3 regions of the Rhizobium viscosum genome follow, and region 3 is predicted to be linked to each of the others. Evidence: riboswitches for the same ligand, from Rfam matches in the RefSeq annotation. Region 3 holds a riboswitch; each other region holds the start of a gene.
What was found. Region 3 has a riboswitch for cobalamin ahead of metE (5-methyltetrahydropteroyltriglutamate--homocysteine S-methyltransferase). Riboswitches for the same ligand answer to the same signal wherever they lie in the genome.
Positions count from the first base shown of each region.

Region 1: it holds a riboswitch for cobalamin, as region 3 does, so the genes downstream of both, cobU (bifunctional adenosylcobinamide kinase/adenosylcobinamide-phosphate guanylyltransferase) here and metE (5-methyltetrahydropteroyltriglutamate--homocysteine S-methyltransferase) in region 3, are expected to answer to the same signal.
Region 2: it holds a riboswitch for cobalamin, as region 3 does, so the genes downstream of both, bluB (5,6-dimethylbenzimidazole synthase) here and metE (5-methyltetrahydropteroyltriglutamate--homocysteine S-methyltransferase) in region 3, are expected to answer to the same signal.

Region 1 covers NZ_JADBEC010000001.1:3,546,996-3,557,325, reverse strand. Annotated here, with positions in the region: gene H4W29_RS17430 (cysteine hydrolase family protein) at 1-93, opposite strand, end outside; gene H4W29_RS17425 (nuclear transport factor 2 family protein) at 292-657, shown strand; gene H4W29_RS17420 (helix-turn-helix domain-containing protein) at 657-1,451, shown strand; gene cobO (cob(I)yrinic acid a,c-diamide adenosyltransferase) at 1,506-2,138, opposite strand; gene cobN (cobaltochelatase subunit CobN) at 2,135-6,268, opposite strand; gene cobW (cobalamin biosynthesis protein CobW) at 6,277-7,323, opposite strand; gene cobU (bifunctional adenosylcobinamide kinase/adenosylcobinamide-phosphate guanylyltransferase) at 7,328-7,837, opposite strand; cobalamin riboswitch at 8,161-8,553, opposite strand; gene H4W29_RS17395 (chloride channel protein) at 8,761-10,330, shown strand, end outside.
Region 2 covers NZ_JADBEC010000003.1:199,702-210,031, reverse strand. Annotated here, with positions in the region: gene H4W29_RS33075 (FAD-binding oxidoreductase) at 1-438, opposite strand, end outside; gene H4W29_RS33070 (NADP-dependent malic enzyme) at 673-2,985, shown strand; gene H4W29_RS33065 (ribonuclease H family protein) at 3,034-3,567, opposite strand; gene H4W29_RS33060 (DUF2865 domain-containing protein) at 3,767-4,852, shown strand; gene H4W29_RS33055 (LysR family transcriptional regulator) at 4,882-5,745, opposite strand; gene H4W29_RS33050 (MFS transporter) at 5,870-7,414, shown strand; gene bluB (5,6-dimethylbenzimidazole synthase) at 7,432-8,133, opposite strand; cobalamin riboswitch at 8,176-8,367, opposite strand; gene H4W29_RS33040 (3-deoxy-7-phosphoheptulonate synthase) at 8,797-9,864, shown strand.
Region 3 covers NZ_JADBEC010000001.1:2,351,146-2,361,475, reverse strand. Annotated here, with positions in the region: gene metE (5-methyltetrahydropteroyltriglutamate--homocysteine S-methyltransferase) at 91-2,412, opposite strand; cobalamin riboswitch at 2,520-2,725, opposite strand; gene H4W29_RS11660 (heavy metal translocating P-type ATPase) at 2,766-5,051, opposite strand; gene H4W29_RS11655 (MerR family transcriptional regulator) at 5,123-5,545, shown strand; gene H4W29_RS11650 (TIGR03862 family flavoprotein) at 5,584-6,795, shown strand; gene H4W29_RS11645 (P-loop nucleotide/nucleoside kinase family protein) at 7,052-7,525, shown strand; gene msrB (peptide-methionine (R)-S-oxide reductase MsrB) at 7,724-8,212, opposite strand; gene H4W29_RS11635 (helix-turn-helix domain-containing protein) at 8,624-9,583, shown strand; gene adh (aldehyde dehydrogenase) at 9,753-10,330, shown strand, end outside.

The DNA.
Region 1 (10,330 bases), 1.2 Mb from region 3:
ATTCCAGTCGTCGATCACATTCGCTTGCGTGGCCGAAGCGCCGAGAAGTGCGAGGGTGAATGCGGCTAAAGCCTTGCAGGAGCCGGTTTTCATGGAATTTATCCTCCGGGGGCAAAAGAGTTGCCGCAAATCTTCGGGCTCGCTCCTCACCTGTCAAATCACCAAGCCGCGACCTGGATTTGACTCCGGCAATCGGACTTCCATTACCTCCCGCGTAATTGATAGGTTGCACCGCTTTCGCCGATGATCGCCCTGCCTGAACATGACGGGCGATCAAAAGGAGATGACCCGATGAACGAAGCAAAGACCAACGCCGAGCGCTACCTCGCAATCTGGAACGAGACGGATGCCGCCCGTCGCCGTGCGCTGATCGCCGAGAGCTGGACGGAAGCCGCGACCTATGTCGACCCGCTGATGCGCGGCGAAGGCCATGAGCAGATCAATTCGCTGGTCGAAGCCGTGCAGAGCCGCTTCCCCGGCTTCCGCTTCGAACTGATCGGCACGGCCGATGGCTATGGCGACAACCTGCGCTTCTCCTGGGGCCTCGGCCCCGACAATGGCGAAGCGCTGATCAAGGGCACGGATTTCGCCGAGCTCGAAGGCGGCAAGCTGAAATCCGTCCGCGGCTTCATCGATCTCCTGCCGGAAGCCGCCTGATGACCCCGACCGCCCGCTCTCTCGGAGATCACCTGCGCGAATGGCGCCAGCGCCGCCGCATGAGCCAGCTCGACCTCGCACTGGAAGCCGATATTTCGCAACGGCACCTGAGCTTCATCGAGAGCGGGCGCTCGACCCCGAGCCGCGAAATGCTGCTGCATCTCGCCGAACGGCTCGGAGTGCCCTTGCGGGACCGCAACCCGCTGCTTCTGGCGGCGGGTTTCGCGCCCGTCTTTGCCGAACGCAAGCTGGACGACCCCGCCCTTCTCCCCGCACGGCGTGCTATCGACAGGGTGCTGAAAGGCCACGAGCCCTACCCCGCTATCGCCATCGACCGCCACTGGACGCTCATCGCCGCCAACGCCGCCCTGGCGCCGCTGCTCGAAGCCGTTGCGGATCCGACTTTGCTGGAACCACCGGTCAACGTGCTGCGCCTCAGCCTGCATCCGCAGGGCCTGGCATCATATATCGTCAACCTCTCGGAATGGCGCGCCCATCTTCTCGACCGGCTGCGCCAGCAGATATCGGTCTCGGGCGATCCCGTGTCGGAAAAGCTATTGAAGGAACTGCTCTCCTACCCTGCACCGAAAGATGCGACCGAGCCCCACACCGACCTCGCCGGCGTTGCCGTTCCCCTGCAGCTTTCGACCAAGGCCGGCCTTCTCTCTTTCATCTCGACGACAACAGTCTTTGGCACGCCTGTCGATATCACCTTGTCGGAACTCGCGATCGAAACGCTCTTCCCGGCCGATGAGGAGACGGCCGCGATCCTGCGCGGCAATCTCGCCAATTAGACCTTTTCCGCGCAATTCCGGATGCAAAACCGCGGACACTTTTGCTGGAATTGCTCAGAACTCCACGCCCGGCTGGCCCTTGATGCCGGAGCGGAAGGGATGCTTGACGAGCTCCATTTCGGTCACCAGATCGGCAATCTCGATCAGTTCGTCCTTGGCGTTGCGGCCGGTCAGCACGACATGCGTCATGTACGGCTTCTCGGTCTTCAGGAACTCCACCACCTCGTTGACGTCGAGATAGTCGTAGCGAAGCGCGATATTGATCTCATCGAGCAGCACCATGGAATTGCGCTCGTCGCGGATCAGCTCCTTGGCCTTTTCCCAGGCAGCACCTGCCGCCGCCACATCCCGTGCCCGGTCCTGCGTCTCCCAAGTAAAGCCTTCGCCCATCGTGTGGAACTGGCAGAGATCGGCAAAATGCTTCTCGATCAGATCCCGCTCACCCGTCCACATCGCACCCTTGATGAACTGCACGACGGCCGACGGCTTGCCATGGGCGATATGGCGGAAGATCATGCCGAAGGCGGCCGAGGATTTACCTTTGCCCTTGCCGGTATGGACGATGATCAGCCCCTTCTCATCTGCCTTGGTCGCCATGATCTTGTCACGGGCGGCCTTCTTCTTCGCCATCTTCTCGGCGTGACGGGCATCGTCCTTTTCGGCTGGTACGACTGGCTCTTCGCTCATGACTGGCTGCCTGCTCTTTTCCTGGTTTCGTTGATGTCTGTGAGATCGAATTGCGCCGAGTTGCTGCGCGGCGTCCAGAGCTTGCGCTCGATCGCCTCCATCAGCCGCTCCTTCATCTCGGAAAGCGCGGCCGGGTTCTTTTCGGCCATGAAATCGCGCACCTTGGGATCGGCAACAAAGGCCTGGTAGACCGCCTCGAAATGGTGGTTGCCGACAGCCCCGGTCGTCGCCGCAAAGGCAAAGAGATAATCGACGGTCGCCGCAATCTCGAAAGCACCCTTGTACCCGTGGCGCATCACGCCCTCGATCCACTTGGGATTGACGACGCGTCCGCGCACCACCCGCCCGATCTCTTCCTCGAGAGAACGGATCACAGGCTTTTCCGGCCGCGAATGATCGTTGTGATAGATCGCCGGCCGCACCCCGCCAAGCGCTTCGGCAGCCGCTGCCATGCCGCCTTCGAACTGGTAATAATCGTCGCTGTCGAGCAGGTCATGCTCGCGATTGTCCTGGTTCTGTACGACAGCCTGGATGGAGCGCAGCCGCTCCTCGAACACCCCGCGCTCGGCCCGACCTTCCTCGCCCGCGCCATAGGCATAACTGCCCCAGACGAGATAGGCTTCGGCGAGATCCGCTCGCCGCTCCCAGCCCTTCTCGTCGATCAGCGCCTGCAGGCCCGCGCCATAAGCGCCGGGCTTGGAGCCGAAGATGCGATAACCGGCCCGCTTTGCCGCCGCCTTCTCATCGAGCCCGGCAGCGGTTAGCCGCTTCTCCTCGCCGCGCATGCGTCCGGCGATCGGATTGTCGGCGGCATCCTCGTCGAGTGCGCCGACGGCCCGGATCGCCTTGTCGAAGAGCGCGATCTGCTCGGGAAACGCATCGCGAAAGAAGCCAGAGATCCGCAACGTCACGTCCACCCGCGGTCGCCGCAGCATGGCCGGCGGGATGATCTCGTAGCCGGTGACACGCCGCGAGGCCATGTCCCACACTGGCTTGACGCCGATCAGCGCCAAGGCCTGGGCGATATCGTCGCCTCCGGTGCGCATGTTGGAGGTACCCCAAGCCGTCAACCCGAAGGAAACGGGCCATTCGCCGTGATCCTGCACATAGCGGCGGATCAGCAATTCGGCGGATTTCTTGCCGAGTTCATAGGCGGCAGGTGTGGGCACCGCGCGGCTGTCCACCGAGTAGAAATTCCGCCCTGTCGGCAAGACGTCAGGCCGCCCACGCGTCGGTGCACCGGATGGACCGGGCGGCACGAAACGGCCATCGAGGCCGCGCAGCAGGCTGGTGATTTCGGCAGGGCCGCAGGCGAGGATGGAGGGTTTGAGGCGGGATTCAATTTCATCGAGGACGCTTCTGGTTTGGGACCAGAGGGATGGGCATGCGAGTTCGCCGGAAACGAGCTTGGCTGCGAGCAGTTCGATACGCTCGACGGTGTCGCCATTGGTGCGCCAGGAGGCGTCTAGGAGGTCTCCTAGGATTGGTGGACATGGACCAGTCCAAGTGGCGGCCATGTCGCAATCGAGAGGGTCGAAGGTGGAGTTACCCCCCTCTGTCCTGCCGGACATCTCCCCCACAGGGGGGGAGATCGACAAGGGGCCAGATCGTCGCCCCACATCAGTTGTTTGGGGAAACCGGTCCCGCGATTCAATCTCCCCCCTTGTGGGGGAGATGTCCGGCAGGACAGAGGGGGGTGCCACAAGCACAACACCCAACCCAGCATCCCCCGCAATCGCCCGCTGCAAACTCGCATCCCCACCTTCACCCAACCCGCGAGGCACCCGCGCCAGCGCCACGGTGAGATCGGTCAGCAACCGCCCTTCCGGCGACACCCCGAACACATGCAGGCCGTCGCGGATCTGCATCTCCTTGAGATCGCACAAATAGGCATCGAGCTTCTTCAACGCCTCGCCTTCGCTCTCACCCTTTGCAATCCCCGCATCCCGATCCAGCCCGATATCGGCAACGAGATCGAGGATCTGCCGCGACAGCAACCGGATACGCCTGGGATCGCCACCCGACGCCTCGTAATATTCATCGACCAGCGCCTCCAGATCCTTGAGCGGCCCGTAGCTCTCGGCCCGCGTCAAAGGCGGCGTCAGATGATCGATGATGACGGCGGCAGTGCGGCGCTTGGCCTGCGTGCCCTCGCCTGGATCGTTGACGATAAAGGGATAGAGATGCGGCAGCGGCCCGAGGATCGCTTCGGGATAACAGGCTTCCGACAGCGCCAGCGCCTTGCCCGGCAGCCATTCCAGATTGCCGTGCTTGCCCATGTGGATCACTGCCTGCGCGCCGAATTCCTCGCGCAGGAAAGCGTAGAAGGCGAGATAGCCGTGCGGCGGCACGAGATCGGGCGAGTGATAACTTTCCTTCGGATCGATATTATAGCCGCGTGCCGGCTGAATACCGATCAGCAACTCGCCGAACCGGGCGAAAGGCAGCGCGAAAGCGCCACCGCGGACATAGGGATCGGCCTCCGGCGCACCCCAGCGCGCGCTGACTTCATCCTGAATCTGAGCAGGAAGAGATTCCAGGAAATCCTTATATCGATTCAGGGAAAGCGTCTCGCGCACGACCTTGCCATCGAAGCCGGAATTGGTCGGCCCCGCCATCAGGTGCCGCATCAGCACATCGCCATCATCAGGGATATCGGCGACCGGATAACCGGCCTTCTCCATCGCCCGCATCACCTCGATCGTGCCGGCCGGCGTATCGAGGCCGACGCCATTGCCGAGCCGTCCGTCACGGTTCGGATAATTCGCCATGACGAGCGCAACCCGCCTGTTCGCCGCCGGCATCTGCCGCAGCCGCGCCCAGTTGACGGCAAGCGATGCCACATAGGCCATGCGCCCGGCATCCGGCTCGCTGGAGACGATATTGGCCTCGACCGCGGCATCATAGCGGGCGGCAGCCTTGAAGGAGACGGCGCGCGACAGCACCCTGCCATCCACCTCCGGCAACGCGACATTCATGCCGAGATCGCGGGCCGAGAGCCCCTGCGACGAGGCGGCCCAGGCCTCCCGCGACGAAGCGGAAAAGATGGCCTGCAGTACGATCGCGTCATTCGTTTCCAGCACGGTCGGCTCGCGATCGGCGCCGGGTGCAGAGACGGCAAAGCCTGTCGTGTTGATGACGACGTCGGGTTTGAGATCGGCGAAAATGGTTTCAAGGATGCCCTTGGAGACGGGATCCTTGAGGCTGTAGGCGAAGACCGGCAATGGGCGTAGGCCTTGCGCCTGCAAAGCTTCGATCAAGGCTTCGACGGGGCGGGTTTCGCCGCTCTGCACCAGGGCACGGTAGAAGGCGATGGCGACAGTTGGGCGGACGGTTGCACCCTCGGCCGTCGAGTGTGCAATACCCCCCTCTGTCCTGCCGGACATCTCCCCCACAAGGGGGGAGATTGAATCGCCGCGAGCTTCTCCCCAAACAACAGATGTAGAGCGGTGGTCTTGCCGCTTGTCGATCTCCCCCCTTGTGGGGGAGATGTCCGGCAGGACAGAGGGGGGTGCTACATCCTCAACAGCCGAAGAGGGCGAAGCGGAGATAAGCCGCCGCCACTCATCAACGCCAACCAGCCCCCGCCCCGGCCACCAGATCCCCGCCTTCATCAGCGGTGCAGCCGGCGCTGGCTTCTCCTCGCCCGAGAGCATCGCCGCCGCATAGGCCAGAAAACCCCGCGCATTCGCGTCGCCGCCCTCGATCAGATACGCCCACAGCGCATTCAGATCCTCCAGCGCCACATTCGAAAACGGCGTCAGCCCCGCATCCGGTTTGGAATCCCCCGGCAGCACCGCAATCAGCACACCATTCCGCGCTGCAACTGCATGCAGCGCCTCCAGCACATAGTGGAAATAGCTCGCCCCGCCGAGCGCCCGCACGATGATCAGCTTCGCATGCCGCGCCGTGCGTTCGACGTATGTATCGACCGACATCGGATGCTTCAGGCTCATCAGGCTGGCAAGCCGCAGCGAATACCCCATCGCCCCGCCGGCATGAGCCGCGGCAATCGCCGCAAGCTCGGTATCGGCGGCCGACAGGAACAGGATATCGCCCGGCGACTGGCCGAGGTCGATCGCCTCGTCGCCATCGCTGATCGTTCCCTGTTGAGCGAGAAGCAGATGCATTGTTTACCTCAGACGAGCGCTTCGATCGCCTTGCGCACCGCGTCCTGATCCATCTCGTGCAGGCCGATGACGACGAGGCGCGTGCTGCGCGCTTCACCCGGCGCCCAGGCGCGATCGAAATACTGGTCGATGCGGGCGCCCACGGCCTGCAGCTGCAGGCGCATCGGCTTACCCGAGACATCGATGAAGCCCTTGAGGCGCAGCACATCATGCTCGGCAATAATGCCCTTCAGCTTCTCGACGAATGCGGCCGTATCGGCGATCGCACCGAGCTCGACGACGAAACTGTCGAACTCGTCGTGATCATGCGGCTCGCCGTCCTCATGCTCCAACTCGTGATGGGACTTGCGGTTGCCGATATCGTCCTCCGTGCCGATGCCGAGGCCGAGCAGCACGCTTGCCGGCACCTCGCCGTTCTTCGCTTCGATCATGACAGGCTTGCGGGCGATGCGCGAAGCGACTTCGCTCTTCACGCGGCCGAGGCCGTCAGCATCAATGAGATCGGTCTTGTTGAGCACTATGAGATCGGCACAGGTCAGCTGATCCTCGAAAAGCTCCTCGATCGGGCTTTCATGATCGAGCGATGCATCCTCGACGCGACGCGCATCGACGGCATCGTGGTCATCGGCAAAACGCCCTGCGGCGACAGCGGCGCTGTCGACCACGGTGATGACGCCATCGACGGTGACTTCGCTTCTGATATCCGGCCAATTGAAGGCCGCGACCAGCGGCTGCGGCAGGGCAAGGCCCGAGGTCTCGATGACGATATGGTCGGGGCGCTGATCGCGCTCCAGAAGCTTGGTCATGGTCGGAATGAAATCGTCGGCCACCGTGCAGCAGATGCAGCCATTGGTGAGCTCGATGATGTCATCCTCGGTGCAGTTTTCCGCGCCGCAGCCCTTCAGCACGTCGCCATCCACACCGAGATCGCCAAACTCGTTGATGATGAGTGCGATCTTCTTGCCGCCAGCATTGGTGAGCAGGTTGCGGATCATGGTCGTCTTGCCGGCGCCGAGAAAGCCGGTGATGACGGTTGCGGGAATTTTCTGCTGCATCGAACTAACCCTTCATTTTCAGCGGCAGGCCTGCCGCGATAAAATAGACATCGTCGGCAGTTGCCGCGATCATTTGGTGCAGCCGACCGGCATGGTCGCGAAACTCGCGTGCCATACGGTTCTCAGGCACGATGCCGAGGCCGACTTCATTGGAAACGATGACGAGTCGCGCCTTTGCGTCAGGCAGAAAGGCAGCAAGGGCGGCGGACTGGGCGGCGATATCGCGCCCCTCCATCATCAGATTGGTGAGCCACAGCGTCAGGCAATCGACGAGGATTGCTCTGCCCTCCGCGTCAATGGCGGCAAGGCGCTCGGCGAGATCGAGCGGTTCCTCATGCGTGGCCCAGGATGGGCCGCGATCGGCTCTGTGCTGATTGATGCGCGCCTGCATCTCGTCGTCCCAGGCGCGGCCGGTGGCGATGTAATGGCGCTCGAGGCCGCTTGTGGTGATGAGATTTTCGGCAAAGCGGGATTTGCCGGAACGGGCGCCGCCGAGGATGAGGGTGGTGGTCATGCGCAGACGCCTCTTGCAGCGGAGGGTGTGGTACCCCCCTCTGTCCTGCCGGACATCTCCCCCACAAGGGGGGGAGATCGGCAAGAGGCGAGACCATCGCCTTACATCAATTGTTTGGGGAGATCGTCGCCGCGATTCAATCTCCCCCCTTGTGGGGGAGATGTCCGGCAGGACAGAGGGGGGTACCACATACTCGACGCACGAGGCCAAAAGCACCGCACTGCCGTCGCCACTATATCGCACCACCGGAGGCAGCGCTGAATCAAATCCTTCAGCCAAGACAACCTCCGTGCTGGCAGCGGGCAAAACGCCCAGATTGGGCATTATGCCCGGCACGGACGGCAGGTCTCCTGGCTCGCAGCTAACGGCCCCGACCGGGGCGACCCGTTACGGTCGCCCCTGATCGTGCCAGCGGATCTGCCTCGCCTTCCCGGCTGCATCTCGTGAAAAGGCGGACGATTCGTAGAATTAGAGGCGTCCTGCCCCGGCTGATCACGATGCATTTCCAGTGGCTTTTCCGGCACTTGTCCGCCTTGCCCGCTTGCAGAATGCAAAACCGTCGGCGCGGCGGTTAAAATGCCGGATGGAAGACCCTTACTGCTCTACAGTCGCGGGGTCGGCTGTGATAAAGGCGCCCGGCTTGGGTCCGCCCCGTCACATTCCCTTTTCATCCGGAAGGCGTTAGCCGATCCGGAACCATCCATTATGTGGATTCATGGTTAGGCGCGTGCAACCCCCATGTCAATTGCCGCGCAGCGTCCCGCCCATGTTCATCTCGACTTACACTACCGATATTATCGTCTTTAATCAAAGGCTTACGTCACAAAAACTTTACGGGCCAGTCGGTATTTTGCCGCAATTGCCGCTCATGCGGATGCCGGCTCCGCCCTTGACCCTCATTCCTGCCGCCTAGTTTCCCCATGATGCTCTCCCGAATGGATATTCGCCGCCTCGGCCCTCTTGGCACCGTCTTTGATCCGGGACGCATGCGCGCGCTCATCCGCCACAGCGAAATGGGCATGGTCTTTGCCGGCGCGCTTGTCGGCATCGTATCGGGGCTTGCGGTCACCGCCATGAGCTATGTCTCGGAAGAGATGCACAGCCTGATCTTCGGCATAGACGGCACGACGAGGCTCAGCGCCTCTGAGATCGACAGCAAGTTCCTGCTGATGACCGCCCCGGTTGCCGGCGGCATGCTGCTCGGCCTCTTGATCTTCATCCTCGCCAAATGGCGCAAGAAGCCGATGGTCGACCCGATCGAGGCCAATGCCCTGCATGGCGGCCGCCTGTCGCTGACCGACAGCATCCTCGTCGCCATCCAGAATCTCGTTTCCAACGGTTTCGGCGCATCCGTCGGACTGGAGGCCGGCTATACGCAGCTCGCAGCCGGCATCGCCTCGAAATTCGGCCTGAAGCTTCAGCTGCGCCGCTCCGACATGCGCGTCCTCGTCGGCTGCGGCGCGGCCGGCGCCATCGCCGCCGCCTTCAATGCGCCGCTGACCGGTGCCTTCTATGCCTTCGAGCTGATCATCGGCACCTACACCATCATTTCGCTGACGCCTGTCGTCGTCGCAGCCCTCGTCGCTACCCTGGTCGCCCGACTGCTCTCCGGCAGCGATTTCATCATCGATGTCGGCAGCTTCGGCGCTGTCCAGCCCGCCGACTACGTCCCGGCGATCGCCCTCGGCGCCTTCTGCGCCGGCATCGGCATCCTCATCATGCAGGGCGTCTCCTTCGTCGAGGAACTGGCGCGCAAGAGCTCCATCGCGCTGCCCTTTCGCCCGGCGCTCGGCGGCCTGGTCGTCGGCTTGCTGGCGCTGGTCTCGCCGCAGGTCCTTGCCGCCGGTCACGGCGCGCTGCATCTCAACCTCGCCCATGAGATCACCATTCCCGCGCTGATCGGCCTCTTCCTTCTGAAGTCGGTGGCATCAGCCGTCTCCATCGGCTCCGGCTTCAGGGGCGGCCTGTTCTTCGCATCGCTCTTCATGGGTGCCCTGCTCGGCAAGCTGTTTGCCTATTCCGCCCCCTATTTCGCCGATGCGACGCTGACGCCCGTGATCTATGCCGTGGTCGGCATGAGTTCGCTCGCCGTCGCCGTCATCGGCGGGCCGCTGACCATGACCTTCCTGGCGCTGGAGATTACCGGCGACTTCCCGATCACCGCCCTGGTGCTCGCCGCCGTCATCACCTCCTCGCTCGTGGTGCGCACCACCTTCGGCTACTCCTTCGCCACATGGCGCTTTCACCTGCGCGGCGAAAGCATCCGCAGCGCCCATGATGTCGGCTGGATCCGCAACCTGACCGTAGACAAGCTGATGCGATCAGACGTGAAGACCGCAAAACTTGGAATAACGATGGACGCCTTCAAGGAGGCTTTCCCCATCGGCTCGACGCAGCGCGTCATCCTCGTCGATGAGGGTGACAAATATGCCGGCCTCGTGCTCGTGCCGGAAATCTACGCCAACCCCACCAGCGCGCAGGACGAAGCCCAGA
Region 2 (10,330 bases), on a different contig from region 3:
ATTGATGCCGGTCGGCAGCACCAGCCCGAAGGCCAGCGTTTCCTTGTCGACATCGGCAAGCGTTGCGCCCGGCTCGATCCTGGCACGCCGCGTCTGCGGATCGACCCGCACCGATTTCATCGTCGACAGGTCGATGACGACGCCGCCGTCGCAGACGGCGTTGCCGGCAATGCCGTGTCCGCCGCCGCGCACCGAAACGAGAAGATTGTTGTCGCGCGCGAACCGCACCGCCCGAACGACATCGGCAGCGCCCGCGCAGCGCGCGATGAGGCCGGGCCGTCGGTCGATCATCGCATTCCAGATCGCCCGCGCCTCGTTGTAATTCATATCCTTGCTCGTCAGGAGACTGCCGCGAAATCCGGCGGCAAATGCATCGATGGCCACGTCATTGACCATCGTCTGACCCCTTTGCAGGGTCGTGAGGTTCAAGTTGTCCATGATTTCCTCCATGCGACCGGCGCCCCGCACCGTCGCACGCGGCATTCTGCGCTTGCCGCCCTCGCCAGACAAGTTTCCCCAAAAGGATTAGCTGGCGGCAGCCGTTCGGCACCAAGGGCCGCTCCGCCCCCGCACGAAAACTTCCCCCACGCCGCATTTCCATACTGTCGCCCGTATCCGATTGATGTATGGAGAAGTCTTCAAAAGACTTCGAACGACGCACCGGAGGCGGCGATGGATCACCAGGAAAAATCCAAATCGGAAAAGAATTTGACGGGCGGCAGCCTCGACGACCAGGCGCTTTTCTTCCACCGCTATCCGCGCCCCGGCAAGCTGGAAATCCAGGCGACCAAGCCGCTCGGCAACCAGCGTGATCTGGCGCTTGCCTATTCTCCCGGTGTCGCCGCCCCCTGCCTCGCCATCCGTGACAATCCGGAGCAGGCTGCCGACTACACGTCGCGCGCCAATCTCGTTGCCGTCATCTCCAACGGTACCGCCGTGCTCGGCCTCGGCAATATCGGCCCGCTTGCCTCCAAGCCGGTCATGGAAGGCAAGGCCGTTCTCTTCAAGAAATTCGCCGGCATCGACGTCTTCGATATCGAAGTGGATGCTGATGATGTCGACCAAATGGTTTCCACAGTCGCCTCGCTGGAGCCGACCTTTGGCGGCATCAACCTCGAGGATATCAAGGCGCCGGAATGCTTCCGCATCGAGAAACAACTGCGCGAGAAGATGAAGATTCCGGTCTTCCATGACGACCAGCACGGCACCGCAATCATCGTTGCCGCCGCCATCCTCAACGGCTTGGAACTCGCGGGCAAAAAGATCGACGAAGTCAAGATCGTCGCCTCCGGTGCCGGTGCGGCGGCCCTTGCCTGTCTCAACCTGCTCGTGACGCTCGGCGCCAAACGCGAAAACATCTGGGTCCACGATCTCGAAGGCCTCGTCTACGAAGGCCGCCTCGAGCTGATGGACGAGTGGAAGGCCATCTACGCCCAGAAGAGCGACACGCGCACGCTTGCCGAAAACATCGGCGGTGCTGACGTCTTCCTCGGCCTGTCCGCTGCCGGCGTCCTGAAGCCGGAACTCCTGGCCCAGATGGCCGAAAAGCCGCTCATCATGGCGCTCGCCAACCCCACGCCCGAGATTATGCCGGATCTGGCTCGCGCCGCCCGCCCCGATGCGATGATCTGCACCGGCCGTTCCGATTTCCCGAACCAGGTCAACAACGTCCTCTGCTTCCCCTATATTTTCAGGGGTGCGTTGGACTGCGGCGCCGAGACGATCAACGAGGAGATGAAGATGGCGGCCGTGCGCGCTATCGCAGCCCTCGCCCGCGAAGAACCGTCGGATGTTGCAGCCCGCGCCTATTCCGGCGAAACCCCAGTCTTCGGCCCGGATTATCTCATCCCCTCGCCCTTCGATCCGCGCCTCATCCTGCGCATCGCCCCTGCTGTGGCAAAGGCTGCGGCCGAAAGCGGCGTCGCGCGTCGCCCGATCGCCGACTTCGATGCCTATCTCGACCAACTGAACCGCTTCGTCTTCCGCTCCGGCTTCATCATGAAGCCGATCTTCACGGCGGCAAAGACGGCAGAACGCAAGCGCGTCATCTTCTCCGAAGGCGAGGACGAGCGCGTGCTGCGCGCCGCCCAGGTTCTGATCGAAGAAGGCATCGCCGAGCCGATCATCATTGGCCGTCCGCAGGTCATCGAAACGCGCCTGAAGCGCTACGGACTGCGCATCCGCCCCCTGTCGGATTTCGAGGTCATCAACCCCGAGGACGATCCGCGCTTCCGCGAATATGTCGATCTCTATCTGCAGCTGGTCGGCCGCCGCGGCGTCATCCCGGAAGCAGCCCGCACCATCGTACGCACGAACACGACCGTCATCGGGGCGCTGGCGCTGAAGCGCGGCGAAGCCGATGCGCTGATCTGCGGCCTCGAAGGGCGTTACGAGAAACACCTTCGCGATGTGCGCCAGATCATCGGCAAGCGTCCGAATGTGCGCGATTTCTCCGCGCTCAGCCTGCTGATCTCGCAGCGCGGCGCGACCTTCTTCACCGACACCTACGTGACCTTCAACCCGACGGCTGAGGAAATCGCCGAGGCGACGGTTCTCGCTGCCGAAGAAATCAAGCGCTTCGGCATCACCCCGCGCGCTGCCCTCGTCTCGCATTCGAACTTCGGCTCGCGCGAATCCGAAAGCGCCACGAAGATGCGCAATGCGCTGCAGCTGGTGCGTGAGGCGGCTCCCGAACTCGAAGTCGACGGCGAAATGCACGGCGAAAGCGCGATCTCCGAGGAACTGCGCCGCCGCGTCATGCCGCATACTACGCTGCATGGCGAAGCCAACCTGCTGGTCTTCCCGAACCTCGATGCGGCCAATATCACCCTCGGCGTCGTGAAATCGATGACCGACGGCCTGCATGTTGGCCCGATCCTGCTCGGCACGGCGATGCCGGCCCATATCCTGGCGCCGTCGGTCACCTCTCGCGGTGTGGTCAATATGGCAGCGCTTGCTGTCGTCGAGGCATCGCAGCCGGCGTAATTCTCGCTGCGGCCGTCTGTGAAGCGACGGCCGCTGACATCAGGCATATCAGGCACGCCGTATCGAACGGCGTCCCTGATCCGACAGTTCATCCGCGCGTTCGTTGCCTTCAATGCCGGAATGGCCCTTGCACCAGGCAATTGTTATCGATGGATTCCGGGATAGCACGATGTCGAGCGCTTTCCAGAGTTTGGCATCTGATATCGTTCTGTTTCTGGCCCTGCCGTTCGGGTTGCTTTTCTTCCAGCCGTTGTTCTTCCAGATGGGGCGCCAGATGTTGCAGCCTTCGACGGTGTAGACGGAATCGGACCAGATGATCGCGGCTGTGCCGGGTACCGTGCGGCTGATCCAGATCACCGCCTCAAGCACCGCGGTCAGTTCCATCGTGTTGTTGGCACCATTCTCCACGCCGCCGAAACCGGTGCCTATTTCCACCCCGTCGCGATAGGCGATGAAGGCCCACCCGCCGTGCCCCGAGCGAGGCTCAAAACAACCATCCACGAAGAGGTGCAGGCCGTGCCCGGTTTCCGGTATTCCTGATGTCGTTTCGGTGGGGCGGATTTCGTCGGAAATACCTGTCATATCAGCTGTCTAGAGATCAATGGGCTCCCCGCTTGATTGCAGGAGCGAAGGGATGGAAGCGTCAGGCTTGCTGGATAAGAATGCAAAAATGCGCTAGGAATTACTGCGAGCTTATTAAGGGAAATGCGTTAAGACAAAGCGCGGTGAATTGAAGCCGCAATTCACCGATAGAAGCTTTTTCTCACTCCGGGACGACGTCGTGAAGCGCCGAAACCTGTATCTTGTTTTCTTTCTGGCATTCGCGGTTCCGGCAGCAGCTGAGACCAACGCGATCTGTGAAGATCTGCGCGGGCGCCTGGCCGACCTGCCGCAAACCTTCGGCAACAATGGTCCCGAGATGCGCCAATATGCAGGCGCGCTTGCCGAGCAGAATCTCGAACTGCGCAAGGTGCGCAGCGATCTGCGCCGGTATGGCTGCACCTCCGGCAGCATGGTCGTCCTCGGCGGCGAGAATGCCGGCTTCTGCCAGGAGCTCGTTCAATCCGAAGCCAGGATGGTGGACAATGTCCGTTACCTGCAGGACCGCCGTAACGAATTGCGCCAGTCCGGCGCCGATCCAGCCCGCGAAGGCCTGATGGCGGCCCTCGAGGACAATGGCTGCAACAGCGACAGCTTTACCGAATCCGCACACGGTGACGCCTATGCGCCCGCTCCTTCCATCGAGGAGCAGGCGATGCGCGGCGATACCTTCATCCCGCTCGGCGGCGGTGAGCGTTACGGACTGCCGCGGGCGGAAATGCTCTCGCCCGTCAGCACCATCTGCGTTCGCACCTGCGACGGCGGCTTCTTCCCGATCAGCAACAATGCCACTTCGATCGATTTCGGCCGCGATGCCGCGACTTGCTCGAAAATGTGCCCCGGTGTGGAGACGGAACTCTATTACCGCGATATTTCCAGCACCGAAGCCTCGAACATGATCTCGACGGCAACAGGCGCCCCCTATGGGACGATGAAGAACGCGTTCGCCTACAAGACCCGCGCGCCCGGCGAAAAATCCGCCTGCTCCTGCAATCTCAGCGCCTATTACGAGGAAATGCGCAAGAGCCAGGCAGCCTACGCGCCGGCGCCCGAGCCGAAGGGTTCGATCACCACGATCCACACCGAAGCCCCGAAAGCCGCAAGTACCCCGCCTGCCCCGCAGGCCCAGGTACCGGATCGTCCGTATGATCCTGCGAGCAACAAGGTGCGTCAGGTCGGCCCGCAATTCCTGGCCGGCGACCAGGGCAAGATCGATCTCACCAATCCAGCGACATCAGGCCCGCAGCCCCAACAGCAGCAACAATAATCACGGTATCGGCAGTCGAGATCGCGTCTTCAAATTGACGAGCGATGCTCCTTGAAGGCAGCTGCCAGCGTGCGAAGGGCCGCGCGCGATTTGGCATCCGTCAGCGTCGAATGCAGCACGATCTCAGAAGACGGCAACGGCGGCAGGCCGAAGCGCTCGCTGACCTCGACAGTGCCGACGGGGGCCAGCCGATAGGAGAAGGTTGAAACGGCAAGCCCGGCCGAAACGGCTGCTGTCACAGCCGAAGAGCCGCCGCCGAGGAAGACTTCGGTCCAGGGGATGCCGGCTGCATCGAGCGCGCGGGTGCAGACAGCCCGTACTCCGCAAGTTGGCGAGAGTGCTGCAAGACGCAACGGCTCGCCGCGGCGATACTCGAATTGCGGCGTGGCGAACCAGCCGAAATGCTCGGGCCCCAGAACCTCGCCGTCGCGCCGGTCTTCGTCTCGGCGGATGATCGCCGCATCCAGTTCGCCGCGATCGAAGGCGGCAAGCAGGGTGCAGGAATTATCGATCCGCACCTCGATCGTCAGACCCGGATCATGGGCGTTGAGGCGCGCAAGCAGTGTCGGAACCTCCGGCCCTGCTACATGCGCGGCAATGCCGATCGTGAAATGGCGGCGCGACGAGGAAAGCGCCGCAACGGCCCGGTCATGGGCTTCGAGGAATTCCCGTGCGGCCTGTAGAAACACTGCCCCTTGCGCCGAGAGCCGCACCAGCCGCGGCGTGCGTTCGATCAGCCGGTGGCCGAGCCGCTCCTCCAGCCGCTTCAGCTTGACGCTGATCGCTCCTTGCGTGCTGCCGAGTTCGTTGGCAGCACGGGTGAAACTCTTGTTGTCGGCGATCGCCACAAAGGCCTGAACGGAATCGACATCGAGCATGGTGAAACCAATCATTCGAATTTGTTGTGTCTGAAATATGTGATCATCCAATTCTGTAATGATCAAGTCCTGCCTATGCTGACGCAAATGGACCATAGCGGATGTCACGTTGTCCGCCTCAACGTCGAAAGGCCAAAGCATGCCCCCTGATTCCGTTTCATCCTCTCGTGCACGCAGCATCATTGCGCTGCTGGCTGCCTGTCTGTCCTCGCTGATGTTCGGTCTCGAAATATCGAGCGTGCCGGCAATCCTGCCCACATTGGAAAAAGTGCTTCACGCCGATTTCAGTGCCCTGCAATGGATCATGAACGCCTATACGATCGCCGTTACGACGGTGCTGATGGCCGCAGGCACATTGGCCGACCGTTACGGCCGCAAGCGCGTCTTCCTGATCGGCATTGCCGTCTTCGGCCTCACCTCGCTGATTGCCGGACTCGCGCAGGATGTCTCGCTGTTGATCGTTGCTCGTTTTCTGCAGGGAATGAGCGGCGGCTTCATGTTGATCTGCCAGGTAGCGGTCCTCTCCCATCAATTCCAGGAGGGCCGCGCCCGCAGCATCGCCTTCGGCTGGTGGGGTATCATTTTCGGCATCGGCCTGGGCTTCGGCCCGATCGTCGGCGTCGGAATCGTGGCGGTGGCCGGTTGGCAATGGGTGTTCCTCATCCATGCTGTACTGGCGGCCGTGACAGTCGCTCTCGCGCTGACGGGAATTCAGGAATCGCGCGATCCCGCAGCCGGACGGCTCGATATCGCCGGCATCGCTACCCTTTCGCTGGCGGTCTTCTGCCTTGCCTTCTTCATCACCCAGGGGCCAGCTCTCGGTTTTGCGAGCCCCGCTGCGCTTGGCACTATCGGACTTGGCGCCGCAAGCCTCGTCGCCTTCGTCGTTGCCGAAAGGCTGAATCCGCGACCGATGTTCGATGTCTCGGTCTTTGGCATTCGCGCCTTCTCGGGTGCCATCATCGGCTCGGCTGCCATGAATATCAGCTTCTGGCCTTTCATGATCTATCTGCCCATCTGGTATGAGGCCGGTCTCGGCTATGGCAGTGTGACCGCCGGCATCGCCTTGCTTGCCTATACGCTGCCGACGCTCGTCGTGCCGCCGCTGGCCGAACGGCTTATGCTGCGCTACCGGCCGGGCATCATCATTCCCGGCGGCCTTTTCACCATCGGGCTCGGCTTCCTGCTGATGAAGTCAGGCAGTGCTGCCGCTGCGCCAAGCTGGCTGACGATGCTGCCCGGTGCGCTGCTTGCCGGCATCGGACTTGGCTTCACCAACACCCCGGTCACCAATACGACGACGGGCGCCGTCTCCAGCGATCGCGCTGGCATGGCCTCCGGCATTGACATGAGCGCCCGGATGATCTCGCTCGCCATCAACATCGCCGTCATGGGCTTCATCCTGTTCAGCGGCGTGCTCTCCCATCTGAAGAGCGCCTTGCCGAACGCGATGGATGCCGATGACCTGCGCCTGCTTGCCGAACGGATCTCCGCCGGCAACATCACTGCCCTGCCAGACATTCCGGCCGAGACGGTGCATGATGCGCTGGTCGCAGGCTTCGGCGGTGTCATGCTCTATGGCGCCATCGGCGTCTGGCTTCTCGCCGCCGCAAGCTTCCTCACCTTTGGCCATTGGAGGACACCGGCCTGCGCCAAGGATTGCAGCACCCAGCCGGCCGAGTGACACACACGCGCGCCGGCTCAAACCGGCGCGGCCTCGCCTTCCACCTGTCCCCAGCCGTCGTGGTAGACCAGCTCTTCCAGCGCCACCCGCTGCCGCCAGCCTTTGACCGCCAGTTCCGGCTCCTCGTAGAGCCGGTCGACGAAGCCGGCGCAGAGCCAGGCGACGACTTCGATATGATCGGGAATGCCAAGTATCTCCTTGAGGTCGCCCTCGCGAAAGATGCTGACCCAGCCGATGCCGACGCCTTCGGCGCGGGCCGCGAGCCACAGGTTCTGGATGGCGCAGACGGTGGAATAGCTGTCCATGCGCGGATTATGCGTGCGCCCCAGCACCACGCTGCCGCTGCGGGTCGGATCGCAGGTCACGCAGATGCCGAGCGGCGCCTGGACAATGCCTTCGAGCTTCAGCGAACGATACTTTTCCTGCCGCTCGCCATCGAACATGCGAGCCGCTTCCTCATTCGCCCTGAGGAATGCATCGCGCACTCGCGCCCTCACCTCGGCACTTTTCACCAGAATGAAATTCCACGGCTGCATGAAGCCGACCGAGGGAGCGTGATGGGCCGCCGTCAAAAGCCGTGTTACCAGATCGTCCGGCAAGGGATCGGGCAGGAACTGGCTGCGCACGTCGCGCCGCGTCATGATTGCGTGATAGACGGCCTCGCGTTCGGCCGCAGAAAAGCTGGATGCCGGGCAAACGGCATCATCAATGGGTCGCATCGTCAAATCCCCAACAACGCAACCGCCCGCCGTCCGCGCGGGTTGGGTCTATCTTGCCAGGCCGGTCTTCTGACTTGGCGTCATCCGCCTCGCCGTTGCCTTCCCGGCCGGAAAGCCAGTGGCGTAGTTTAAACGGCGAGCGTCAGCCTTACAGCGTTGGGCACGTTCCGGTCTTGCACCGGATTCCCGATTCTCCCGCTTGTGACAGCAGGCACCTGACGGGCGATCTATGGCGCGGAAACGGCATGGCCGCAAGCCGCATGCGACATTCATTTCGTGGACAGGCTGAAAACGCTGTCCTAAAGCGAAACCCGAATCCAACCGACGCCCCACCAATGCCGGTGAGGAGCCGACGACCCGACGCCGCAGGAACAGACATGCCGAAGCGACCGAACCGGAAGAGGCCCTGGCCGAAAGCCGATAAAACTTCACAGCTCTGTCATTTTTCCTCACAGATTCCACGTGACAATTCCAATTCGCATGTCTACATAGGCGGCATGTCGATTTCGTCCGTTTACGCATCGCGATTTTATTCGTACCGCTGCTTCCAGCGGATGCGGGTCTGTGCGTAACCGAAACTAACGCGACGACAACCCGAACAGCCGCTAGTCTACCTGGCGGCTTTTTTGTTCCGCACGGTATGACCAAACAGGAGAGCATACCGTGACTGACACTATTGATGATCTGCGCATCGTCGAGATCACCCCGCTGACCAAGCCTGCCGATATTATCAAGGAAATCCCGCGTGACCGCGCGGTCACGCACACCGTGACCAGCACGCGCGACACGATCCACAATATCCTGACCGGTAAAGACGACCGTCAGCTGGTCGTCATCGGCCCCTGCTCGATCCATGATCCGGCAGCCGCCCGCGAATATGCGTCTCGTCTCGTCGAGCAGCGACGACGCCTGTCCGGCGATCTCGAAATAGTCATGCGCGTCTATTTCGAAAAGCCCCGCACCACCGTCGGCTGGAAGGGCCTGATGAACGACCCGCATCTCGACGGCAGCTACCGTATCGAGGAAGGCCTGCGCCTCGCCCGCCGTCTGCTGCTCGACATCAACGCCATGGGCCTGCCGGCCGGCTGCGAATTCCTCGATACGATCACGCCGCAGTACATCGCCGATCTCGTCAGCTACGGCGCCATCGGCGCGCGCACGACCGAAAGCCAGATCCACCGCCAGCTCGCCTCGGGTCTCTCCTGCCCGATCGGCTTCAAGAACGGCACGGATGGCGGCGCGCGTGTCGCGCTCGACGCGATCATGGCCGCTTCCCAGCCGCATCATTTCCCGGCTGTCACCAAGGACGGACAGGCAGCGATTGCCTCCACGCGTGGCAACGAGGACTGCCACATCATCCTGCGCGGCGGCAAGCGGCCCAACTATGAAGCTGCCGACGTCCAGGCCGTCATCGCCGAGGCAACCAAGCTGGGTGTCGACCCGCGCATGCTGATCGATGCCAGCCACGCCAACAGCGGCAAGGATCCGATGAACCAGCCGAAGGTCGTCCACGACGTCGCCGGCCAGATCGTCGCCGGCAATAGCCATATCAAGGGCATGATGATCGAGAGCAATCTCGTCGCCGGCCGCCAGGATCTCGTCCCCGGCAAGCCGCTCGTCTATGGCCAGTCCATTACCGATGGCTGCATCGGTTGGGATACGTCCGTCGAGGTACTCGAAGATCTCGCCAAGGCCGTCCGCGACCGCCGGAAGGCAGCCGTCGCTGCCTGAGTGGCCGCATTCAGCGCGGCGGGAAAACCCCGCCGCCCGTTCCCAATCTGCTATAGAGGGTTTTAGGAAACTACGAGTTTTCGATTGCGTAGATGAACAGAGCGGTCCACGCCGAACCAATTACAAATATCACTGTCCAGAGCCACATCGCTTCTTTTAGGGCGCGCTCGTTTTTTCTCAGGACGAGCATTAACAGTGACAATATAAATAAGGGGTAAGCTTGCGGGGAGATTAGAAGCATTCCACGCAACGGGCCTCTTAATTCGGCAGCGTCGGAAATCTCTTCATATATACTGTAATATGACATCGGTATTCTCGCTAAAATGTAGAGAGATACGAAGTATATTATAGATATTATGATCATCGATTTTCTTATGAAATGAATTTTACGCAAGGCCCTATCTCGCGGATGCGCTGTATTATGTTGTGTGTTTAATCTGTAGACGTACGCTAAGTTGCAGTCCGA
Region 3 (10,330 bases):
CCGATCATGGTTAACGGCGGATTAATCAAGGTCCATCCGATGTCATTGGGGATTAAGGAGAGCCGACGTCTTGTCAGCTCTCCACTTCTCCTATCGCCGAATCGGCCCGATTGACCGAAGCGCCTTGGCGGCGGCAACCATGTTGACGAGCGCCGGACGAACCTCTTCCCACTTGCGCGTTTTCAACCCGCAATCCGGATTGATCCAGAGCTGCCCGTCCGTCAGACGCTGGCGCGCCAGTGTTAGAAGCTCCGTCATTTCCTCAACGTCGGGAACGCGCGGCGAATGGATGTCGTAGATACCTGGGCCGATCTCGTTCGGATATTTATAGCTGCGGAAGGCTTCCAGCAGTTCCATCTTGGAGCGTGACGTCTCGATCGAGATCACGTCGGCATCCATTGCGGCAATGGCATCGATGATCTGGTTGAACTCCGAATAGCACATATGCGTATGGATCTGCGTTTCGTCCGCCACGCCGGAGGCGCACAGGCGAAAACTCTCGACCGCCCAGTCCAGATAGGTCTTCCAGTCGGCCTTGCGCAGCGGTAGGCCTTCTCGAAGGGCAGCTTCGTCGATCTGGATCATCGCCGCACCGGCCTTTTCGAGATCGAGCACCTCGTCGCGGATCGCCAACGCGATCTGCCGGCTGACATCGGCACGGGAAAGATCGTCGCGGACGAAGGACCAGTTCAGGATCGTCACCGGTCCGGTCAGCATGCCCTTGACCGGCTTCTCTGTCAGCGACTGCGCATAGCACCACCACTCGACCGTCATCGGCTTCGGCCGGGAGACGTCGCCGAAGATGATAGGCGGGCGCACATAACGGGAGCCATAGCTCTGCACCCAGGCATGCTGCGTGAAGGCGAAGCCGGAAAGCTGCTCGCCGAAATACTGCACCATGTCATTGCGTTCGAATTCGCCATGGACGAGTACGTCCAAGCCGATTTCCTCCTGCCAGCGGATTGCCGCTTCAGTCTCTTTTTTCAAAAAGGCATCATAATCCGCCTCGCTGATCGTCCCCTTGGTGAAAGCGGAGCGGGACTTTCGAACATCTGATGTCTGCGGGAAGGAGCCGATCGTCGTCGTCGGGAAGAGCGGCAGGCGAAGCTTGCGCTCCTGCAGGCCGGTCCTCTCGGCAAAACCGCTGCTCCGCGTCATCATCGTCTCATCGATTGCCGCGACCCGCTGCCTGACTTTGAGATCGTGCACACGTGGCGAAGCTGCGCGAGAGGTCACAGCCTCAGAGGCTGCAGCAATCGCTTGAGAAGCCCCGCCGGGACTGCCGAGTGCAGAGAGTTCATCAAGTTTCTGGGTGGCGAAAGCAAGCCACGACGTCAGCTCCTCATCCAACCCGGTTTCCAGATCCAGATCGATCGGCACATGCAGCAGCGAGCAGGACGGTGCGATCTGCAGCCGATCCGCACCGATGCGCTGAACGAGTGGCTCGATCTTTTTCAGGATCGCAGCAAGGTCCGCTTTCCAGATATTGCGTCCGTCGATGATGCCGAGCGACAGCGTCAGATCAGCTGGCGCTTCGAGAAGGACATCAATCTGCTGCGGAGCACGAACGAGATCGACATGCAGGCCGGAAACCGGCAACGAGAGCGCCGTCGGCAGGTTGTCGCCTATATTGCCGAAATAGGTGGCGAGCATGATCTTCAGGTTCGGCACCAGCTCATGCAGCGCGCGATAGACGTGCTTCAGCGCTGCCTGCTCTTCTCCTGAGAGATCAAGCACCAGGCATGGTTCGTCGATCTGCACCCAGTCGGCACCGGCTGCACTCAGTTCCGCAAGCACCCTCGCATAAACAGGCAACAGGCGTTCCAGCAGGGTGATCGGCGCAAAACCTTCCTCGGTTCCCTTGGCGAGCTTCAGGAAGGTGACCGGACCGAGGATGACCGGCCGTGTGTGGATTCCGAGCGTCTTCGCCTCGATGAAGGCATCGAGCGGCCTGTTTGCGGTCAGCGCGAAGGATTGATCGGGACCGAGTTCCGGCACCATGTAGTGATAGTTCGTGTCGAACCATTTCGTCATTTCCAGCGCTGGCACGCCATGCCCGTGATGGTGCTGATGGCCGCAATCGACATGCGCCTCTTCGCCGGTCGAGCCGCGCGCCATGGCGAAATAGGTATCAAGCGCAACAGGCCCGTCCTTCCAACCATAGGCCGAAGGTATGGCGCCGATCATGACAGTCGTGTCGAGCACGTGGTCATAGAACGAGAAATCATTGGAGGGGATGATATCGATCCCCTTCTCTTTCTGCAGGGCCCAGTTTTGCGCCCGCAGCCGCTTGCCGATATCGAGAAGCGCGCCGGCATCGGACTTGTCGGCCCAATAGCTTTCAAGTGCGAATTTGAGTTCACGATGCTTTCCGATCCTGGGAAAGCCGAGATTTGCAGTCTTGATGGTCATTTCCTTACCCCGAAGGTTATGGGCAAGGCTGCGGCGCAACGCATCGACGAGGTGCGGCCACAGAAGTGCCGTCTCGCGCAAAGCGGCACACCGGGACACCCCGCCCGTGGACGTTATCTATCGCGGCAGGTCTCCTGGCTTGCGGGTCTTCAACACCATCCAGTCTTCCCGGGCGTCTTCCCAGTGACGTCTTAGGACGGTGTCTCTCCGCTTACAGTTGCGGGGGCAGCTCCGGTCTTGGCGATGGCCGCACCGGATTCCCTCTTAGCTTGGGATCAATAGACCCCAAGAACCAACGATGCGGCAAGCATGCACCCGCCGCATCGTAACGTCAAGATGATATAAAGAAATCTTTATGTCTTTATCTGAAGAAGCCGAAGCGCATTCATCGTCACCAGCACCGTCGCACCCGTATCCGCAAGAATCGCCGGCCACAGGCCGGTAATGCCGGCAATGGTGGTAATAAGGAACACGGCCTTCAGCCCGAGAGCCATGGTGATGTTCTGCATGATATTGCGCATGGTCCGCTTCGAAAGCTCGATCATGCGCGCCACGTCGCCAACGCGCCCGTGCAGCACAGCCGCATCCGCCGTTTCCAGCGCCACGTCGGTGCCGCCGCCCATGGCGATGCCGACATCGGCAGCGGCAAGTGCCGGCGCATCATTGATGCCGTCGCCCACCTTGGCGACGAACAGACCTTCCTTCTTCAACTCGCCAACAATGCGCTGCTTGTCCTGCGGCAGGAGTTCGCCGCGCCAGTCGATGCCGAGATCGCCGGCAACGGCAGCCGCCGTGCGCTTGTTGTCGCCGGTCAGCATGATGGCGCGCACGCCAGCAGCTTTGAGTGTCGCAAGCCCGCTCTTTGCGTCTTCACGAGGCTCGTCACGCATGGCGATGAGACCGGCTGCAACACCATTGACGAGCAGTACCGAGACGCTCTTGCCCGCGCCGTTCAGCACCGCGACCTGCTCGTCCTGCTCCGCATTCAGCGCACCGCGCTCGCGCGCAGCCGGCGGCGACAGGAGATCGAGCGTTTCGCCCCCCACTTTGCCGGTCATGCCCTTACCAGGCAGCGCTTCGACTTCGAAAGCCGGCGGCACGGGCACGCTATCGGCCTTGGCCCGGTTGAGGATTGCAAGCGCCAACGGATGGCTGGAGCCCTGTTCGAGAACGGCAGCACGCGAAAGCACCTCTGCCTCAGTGCGTCCGTAGGAAATTATATCGGTGACCTGCGGCTTGCCCTCGGTCAACGTGCCTGTCTTGTCGAAAGCAACGGCTGTCACCTGGCCGAGCGATTCCAGAACCGCCCCGCCCTTCATCAGCAGACCGCGGCGCGCACCCGCCGAAAGCGAGGCGGCAATCGCCGCCGGCGTGGAAATGACCAGCGCACAGGGGCAGCCGATAAGAAGGATAGCGAGACCCTTGTAGACCCATTCACCCCATGCCCCACCCATCAGCAACGGCGGCAAAACAGCCACCAGAGCCGCCACGACGACCACACCAGGCGTATAATAGCGGGAGAAGCGATCGATGAAGCGCTCCGTCGGCGCCTTCGATTCCTGAGCCTCTTCTACCAGCTTGACGACGCGGGCAATCGTATTGTCCTTGGCAGCGGCTGTGACACGAACACGCAAGGCCGCATCGCCATTGACCGTGCCGGCAAAAACGGTCGCGCCCGTGCCCTTGCGCACCGGCGTACTTTCGCCCGTCACCGGCGCCTCGTCGATCGCGCTTTCACCGGACAGAATAGTGCCATCGGCGGAAATCCGGTCTCCCGGCCGTACAAGAATGACGGAACCGACCGCAAGCGTCTCGGCCGGCACTTCCTTAACCTCGCCGCCCGTCTCGAGCAGCGCATTCTTCGGCACCAGCGTCGTCAGCGACTGGATGCTGGCGCGCGCCTTGCCAGCGGCCACCCCTTCCAGCAATTCGCCGACGAGGAACAGGAAGACGACCGTCGCCGCCTCTTCCCCGGCATTGATGATGACGGCGCCGACAGCAGCAATCGTCATCAGCATTTCGATGGAGAAGGGCGTTCCGGAAAGAGCAGCCATGACCGCACGGCGTGCGATCGGCACCAGCCCGACCAGCATGGCGACAATGAAAGCAGAGGAGGCAATCGAGGGCACTAGATGGCCCACGACATAGGCAACGACGAGTGCAAGGCCTGAAAGGATCGTCAACCGGCCCTTCTTGCTCTGCCACCAGGGACCAGTCATCGGTCCATGATCATGGCCATGAAGGCCTTCGACTTCCTCGGCGCCGTGCTGATGCGCGTGACCGGAATGATCACGCGCATCATGATCGTGATCGTGGCCAGCGTGATCGTGATCATGGCCTTCGTGATCATGGTCGTGGTGATCGTGATCATGATGCGCATGATCATGGTCGGCCTTGCTCTCGCGAGCAGGTGCCTTGCCGGCGAGCGGAGCAACAGAATAGCCGAGGCCGGTCACCTTCTTCTCGATTGCCTTGAGATCGCTGCTGCCGTTATGGCGCACCGTCATCGTACCGGCCGTAACCGAAACGGAGACGTCCTCGACGCCATCCATACGCCTGACGGCCGTATCGATTTTCGTTGCGCAGGAGGCGCAATCCATGCCGCCAACCCGGTATCGTGCCTGTGCTGCTTCACCCATGATTTCGATCCTTGCTTGTAAGCAGTATCCTTCCTACATCCTCTAGCGACTAGAGGTGCAAGAGGAAAATCATGAAAAAGATCACGATCGGTGAAGCTGCCCGCCAGAGCGGCGTCAAGGTGCCGACGATCCGCTACTATGAAGGCATCGGCCTGCTGTCGGCGCCGAGCCGCAGCGAGGGCAACCAGCGCTCTTACGAGCCTGATGATCTCAACCGCCTCACCTTCATCCGCCACGCCCGCGAACTCGGCTTCGAGATCGACGCGATCCGCACGCTGCTTCAGCTTCAGGACGATCCGCACCAATCCTGTGCTTCCGCCGATGCCATCGCCAAGGCGCGCCTGATCGAGGTCGAGCAGCGCATCCGCAGCCTCAACGCCCTAAAGGCGGAACTGCAACAGATGGTCGAGGGCTGCGGCCATGGCCGCGTCGATCAATGCCGGGTCATCGAGGTGCTCGCCGACCACGGCAAGTGCGCGCATCCGCATCACTGAGGCTTGCACCGAAACGCGCCCCGCGCCAAGAAGGTGCAATGAACCAGAAGAAAATCGCGATCATCGGCGGCGGCCCCGCCGGCCTTTCGGCAGCCGAAATGCTGTCGGCAAGCGGCCATGCCGTTTCCGTCTACGACGCGATGCCAACCTTCGCCCGCAAATTTCTGCTCGCCGGCAAGTCCGGCCTCAACATCACCCATTCCGAAGATTACGAGCGCTTCGCCACCCGCTTCGGCGATGCCAATCCCCGGCTTCGCGCTGCCCTCGATGCCTTCACCCCGGCCGATATCCGCGCCTGGGCGGCCGGCCTCGGCACCGAAACCTTCGTCGGCTCCTCCGGCCGGGTCTTCCCCAATGTCATGAAGGCCTCGCCGCTGCTGCGCGCCTGGCTCGCCCGTCTGGAAGCCCGCGGGGTCAGTTTCTTCACCCGCCACCGCTGGATCGGTTTTGCCGAAAGCGGACATGTTTTCGAAACACCCGACGGCCGCAAGACCATTTCCTGCGACGCGACACTGCTTGCACTCGGCGGAGCCAGCTATCCGCGCCTTGGCTCGGATGCTGACTGGGTGCCGCTACTCTCCGATCGCGGCATAATGATCGCACCGTTTCAACCGGCCAATTGCGGCTTCGATGTCGCTTGGAGCGAGATCTTCCGCGATCGCTTCGCCGGAGAGCCGCTGAAATCCGTGACGGCAACATCACGCGCCGGGACATTTCCGGGCGAGTTCGTCATCAGCAAACACGGCATCGAAGGCAGCCTCGTCTATGCGCACTCGGCCGTCTTGCGGGACGACCTGCTGCAGAATGGCAAAGCAACCGTCGCGATCGACCTTGCTCCCGGCCGCACGCTGGATCGCCTGTCCCGTGATCTCGCCCGTCAGGATGCCAAGACAAGTTTCTCCAACCGCTTGCGCAAGGGAGCCGGCATCGACGGTGTAAAGGCAGCACTTCTGCGCGAGTTAGTGCCGGAGACCGATCGCAACGATCCGCACAAACTCGCCGCCGCCATCAAGGCCTTGCCTGTCCCATTGCTGCGCCCACGCCCCATCACCGAGGCCATATCCTCTGCCGGCGGCATCGCCTTCAGCGAAATCGACGAGACCTATATGCTGAAACATTTCCCCGGCACTTTTGCAGCCGGAGAGATGCTGGACTGGGAGGCGCCGACGGGCGGCTATCTGCTGACAGCTTGTTTCGCCACGGGCCAGGCTGCAGCGAAAGGCATCGAGGCCTGGCTCGGCCGAAGGTGAAGGCGAAAGCCTGCACGCCCGGATCGAAGAAATGGATCTCGAACCTGTGGTCACCGACCGGACCGGCTTCACGCAGACGACCTCACCTGTGAGCTCACCATCCGCTCCGTCTTGACCCCCGAGCAGCGCGATCCTACAAGATAGATTATGGCAACACACCTCTGATTGGCCGCGCCTTGCGGCATTGAGCGAAGCGCAGTCCTGCAAGACACCGCGGGACCACTTCCCTTGCCAAGCCAAAATCAGAGATTTTCCAATGCCCACGCTCTATCTCACTTGCGGTCTTCCCGGTTCGGGGAAGACGTCGCTCGCCAAGATAATCGAATATGAAGCATCTGCTCTGCGTCTGACCGGAGACGACTGGATGCACAAGCTTTACCCCGGCATCTCTACTCCGGAAGCCGAAACTGGTCCGTGCCGAGATAGAGTCGAGAGCCTACAATGGCAGATCGCCCTGCGTGCCATCAGGCTTCAGTGTAACGTTGTCGTGGATTGGGGAGTGTGGTCACGGGTAGAACGCGACACCTGCCGGCAGGAAGCTCGCGCAGCTGGTGCCCGCGTCGTCCTCTGCTTCCTCGACGTTCCCTTTGATGAGCTTTGGGACCGGGTCTCCCGGCGAAACGCCGAGCTTCCAGTCGGCACGTTCGATATCTCGCGGGCGGACCTGCTTAGGTGGTCGAAACTGTTCGAGCCGCCAACCGCCGAGGAGTTGGCGCTTTACGATCGATAAACACATCAAGCCATCACCGCCCTTAGATGAAACGCCACAGCGTCAGTGTGTTCTCAGATTGTCGAGCACCTAATTGAGATCGGCGTGGCGAAACGACCGCCGCCGACGCCTGCCCACGCCGAACGTCGCGAACTGCTGGGCTGCCGCAGCCATTCGCCGACTTCAAGAGATCGCCTCGGCATCGCAATAATCCGTCGATCAGGCAGAAGCCGCGTGGAAGGTCATGGCCACGCCGTTCATACAGTAGCGCAGGCCCGTCGGCTTCGGTCCGTCGTTGAAGACATGGCCGAGATGCCCACCGCAGCGGCCGCAATGAACGGCATCGCGCACCATGCCGAAGGACGCGTCGCGCGTCGTGCCGACGACCTTGTCGTCGAGCGGCGCCCAGAAGCTCGGCCAACCAGTACCGCTGTCGAATTTCGTGGTCGAGGAAAAGACCTCCTGATCACAGCCCGCACAGGCGAAATTGCCCTTGCGCTCTTCATGCAGCAACGGGCTTGTGAAGGGATATTCCGTTCCCTCCTGCCGCAGCACCGAATATTGATCCGGCGTCAGAAGCTTGCGCCACTCTTCGTCGGTATGGGTAACTGCGAAGCTCTCCTTCGCCATGGCGTGGCTGCCGAAACCGAAGCGCAGGCCAAAGGCGCCAAGTCCGGCAGCGGTCAGCAGCAATCGTCTGTTCATCATCGCTTTGCTCTCCTAGTCAGCAGCGGCGACAGATTCATCTCGTCTGGTAGACAACGCCGGCTGGGATTTATTCCCGGCATCCCGGTTTTTCTTTCACTATTGCCTACAAAGGGAACTACGAAGCCACGCAACGATCTGTTTCACTGTCGCGAGCGCAAACACTGAAATGTGAAGGCCGCGACATCAGGAGCCGGCGCCCGGCGGGCGCTATATCCATTGAAATACGGCGAGCCGGCAACCAGCTGGTCATATTATCGCGATCACGATGCTCAGGCGGACAGCGCAACTGTCTCAGGAATGCGACACTCGCCATCAGGCAAATTCCATCCGCGCAATCTGCCGTCATGCCGGCCTGATTGCAAAGCTGCCATATTTACATCAGAATATGCGCAAGTTCTGGGAGGAGCCTCAATGCACGAACAATCCGCGCATGCGGAGCATGTCTATACGTGCGCCCAGCAAAATTCCGCTGCGGCCAGCTCTCCAATCGTGGCTTCCTGGCGGCGCTGCATGACAATGTACCAGCTGGCACCGGAAGATAAGCGCGCGCCGCTACGCCTCACCGAGCAGGAATTCGGCCTGGCGCGGGAGCAATCCGAACAGTTGATCGCCGATGCCCGGGAGGAACTCGACCGCCTCTTTGCAACCGTCGGCAGGGCCGGCTGCTGCTTGCTGCTGACAGATCGCAACGGCATCGCGCTGGAACGCCGCGGCGCCGCCGGCAACGATAAGGAATTCCACGATCTCGGCCTCTGGACCGGTTCCGTCTGGACCGAAGCCAGCATCGGCACCAACGGTATCGGCACGGCACTCGCCGATGACCGCGCCGTCGCCGTTTTCCGTGACCAGCATTTCTATTGCTCGAACATCAAGCTGAGCTGCACCACGGCGCCGATCCGCGATCACCGCGGCCTGCTGGCCGCCGCGCTGGACATTTCTACCTGCCGCGACGACGTCAATGAAATGACGCTCAGCATCCTCTCGCAGGCCGTGCGCGATGCGGCGATGCGCATCGAGCTCAACCTCTTCCGTTCCGCCTTTGCAGGTGCCCGCTTCGTCATGGTGCCGGCCGGCGTCAATTCCGCCAACGCATTGCTCGCCGTCGACCGACATGACCTTGTCCTTGGCGCCACGCGGGCCGCCCGCCTTGCCCTCAAGCTTGACGACAGGCACATCGCAGCCGGCATTCCGGCCTCCGATGCGCTGCATGAAGGTCGGGTTTCGCAGGAAGAAGAGATGGCCGAAGCTGAGAAGGCGGCGCTGCTGCGCGCGCTCTCACGCACGCACGGCAATGTCTCCCAGGCCGCCGTTGCCCTCGGGATCAGCCGCGCTACACTGCACCGGAAGATGAAGAAGCTCGACCTGCACTGACATCGGGCTAGAGGTTCAATCACAATCTCGTGGTACCGCGGGAACCTGTCGCAACTCTGCGACACTGTGCGCTGCGGTATTGCGGAGCTACCCTGTTCCATCAGCCAAAAGCGACACAGATTTCCTCTCACCGGTTCGATCCGGAACCCGTTCATCAAGGGAGGATGACATGCTTCATCAGAAAATCGTCGAGTCACCGTACAAGCTGAGATACGGCAACTATATCGGCGGCGAATGGCGCGAGCCGATCGGCGGCAAATATTTCGACAACGTCACGCCCGTCACCGGCGGCAAGCTCTGCGAAATTCCGCGCTCGGATGAAAAGGACATCAACGCCGCGCTCGATGCCGCCCATGCCGCGAAGGAAAAATGGGGCCGCACTTCCACCACCGAGCGCTCCAACATCCTTATGAAGATCGCCCAGCGCATGGAAGACAAGCTGGAGCTTCTGGCGCAGGCCGAAACCTGGGACAACGGCAAGCCGATCCGCGAAACCATGGCGGCCGATATCCCGCTCGCCATCGACCACTTCCGCTATTTCGCCTCCTGCATCCGCGCACAGGAAGGCACGATCGGCGAAATCGACCATGATACCGTCGCCTATCACTTCCACGAACCCCTCGGCGTCGTCGGCCAGATCATTCCCTGGAACTTCCCGATCCTGATGGCAGCGTGGAAGCTGGCGCCGGCTCTCGCCGCCGGCAACTGCGTCGTCATCAAGCCGGCCGAACAGACCCCCGCCTCACT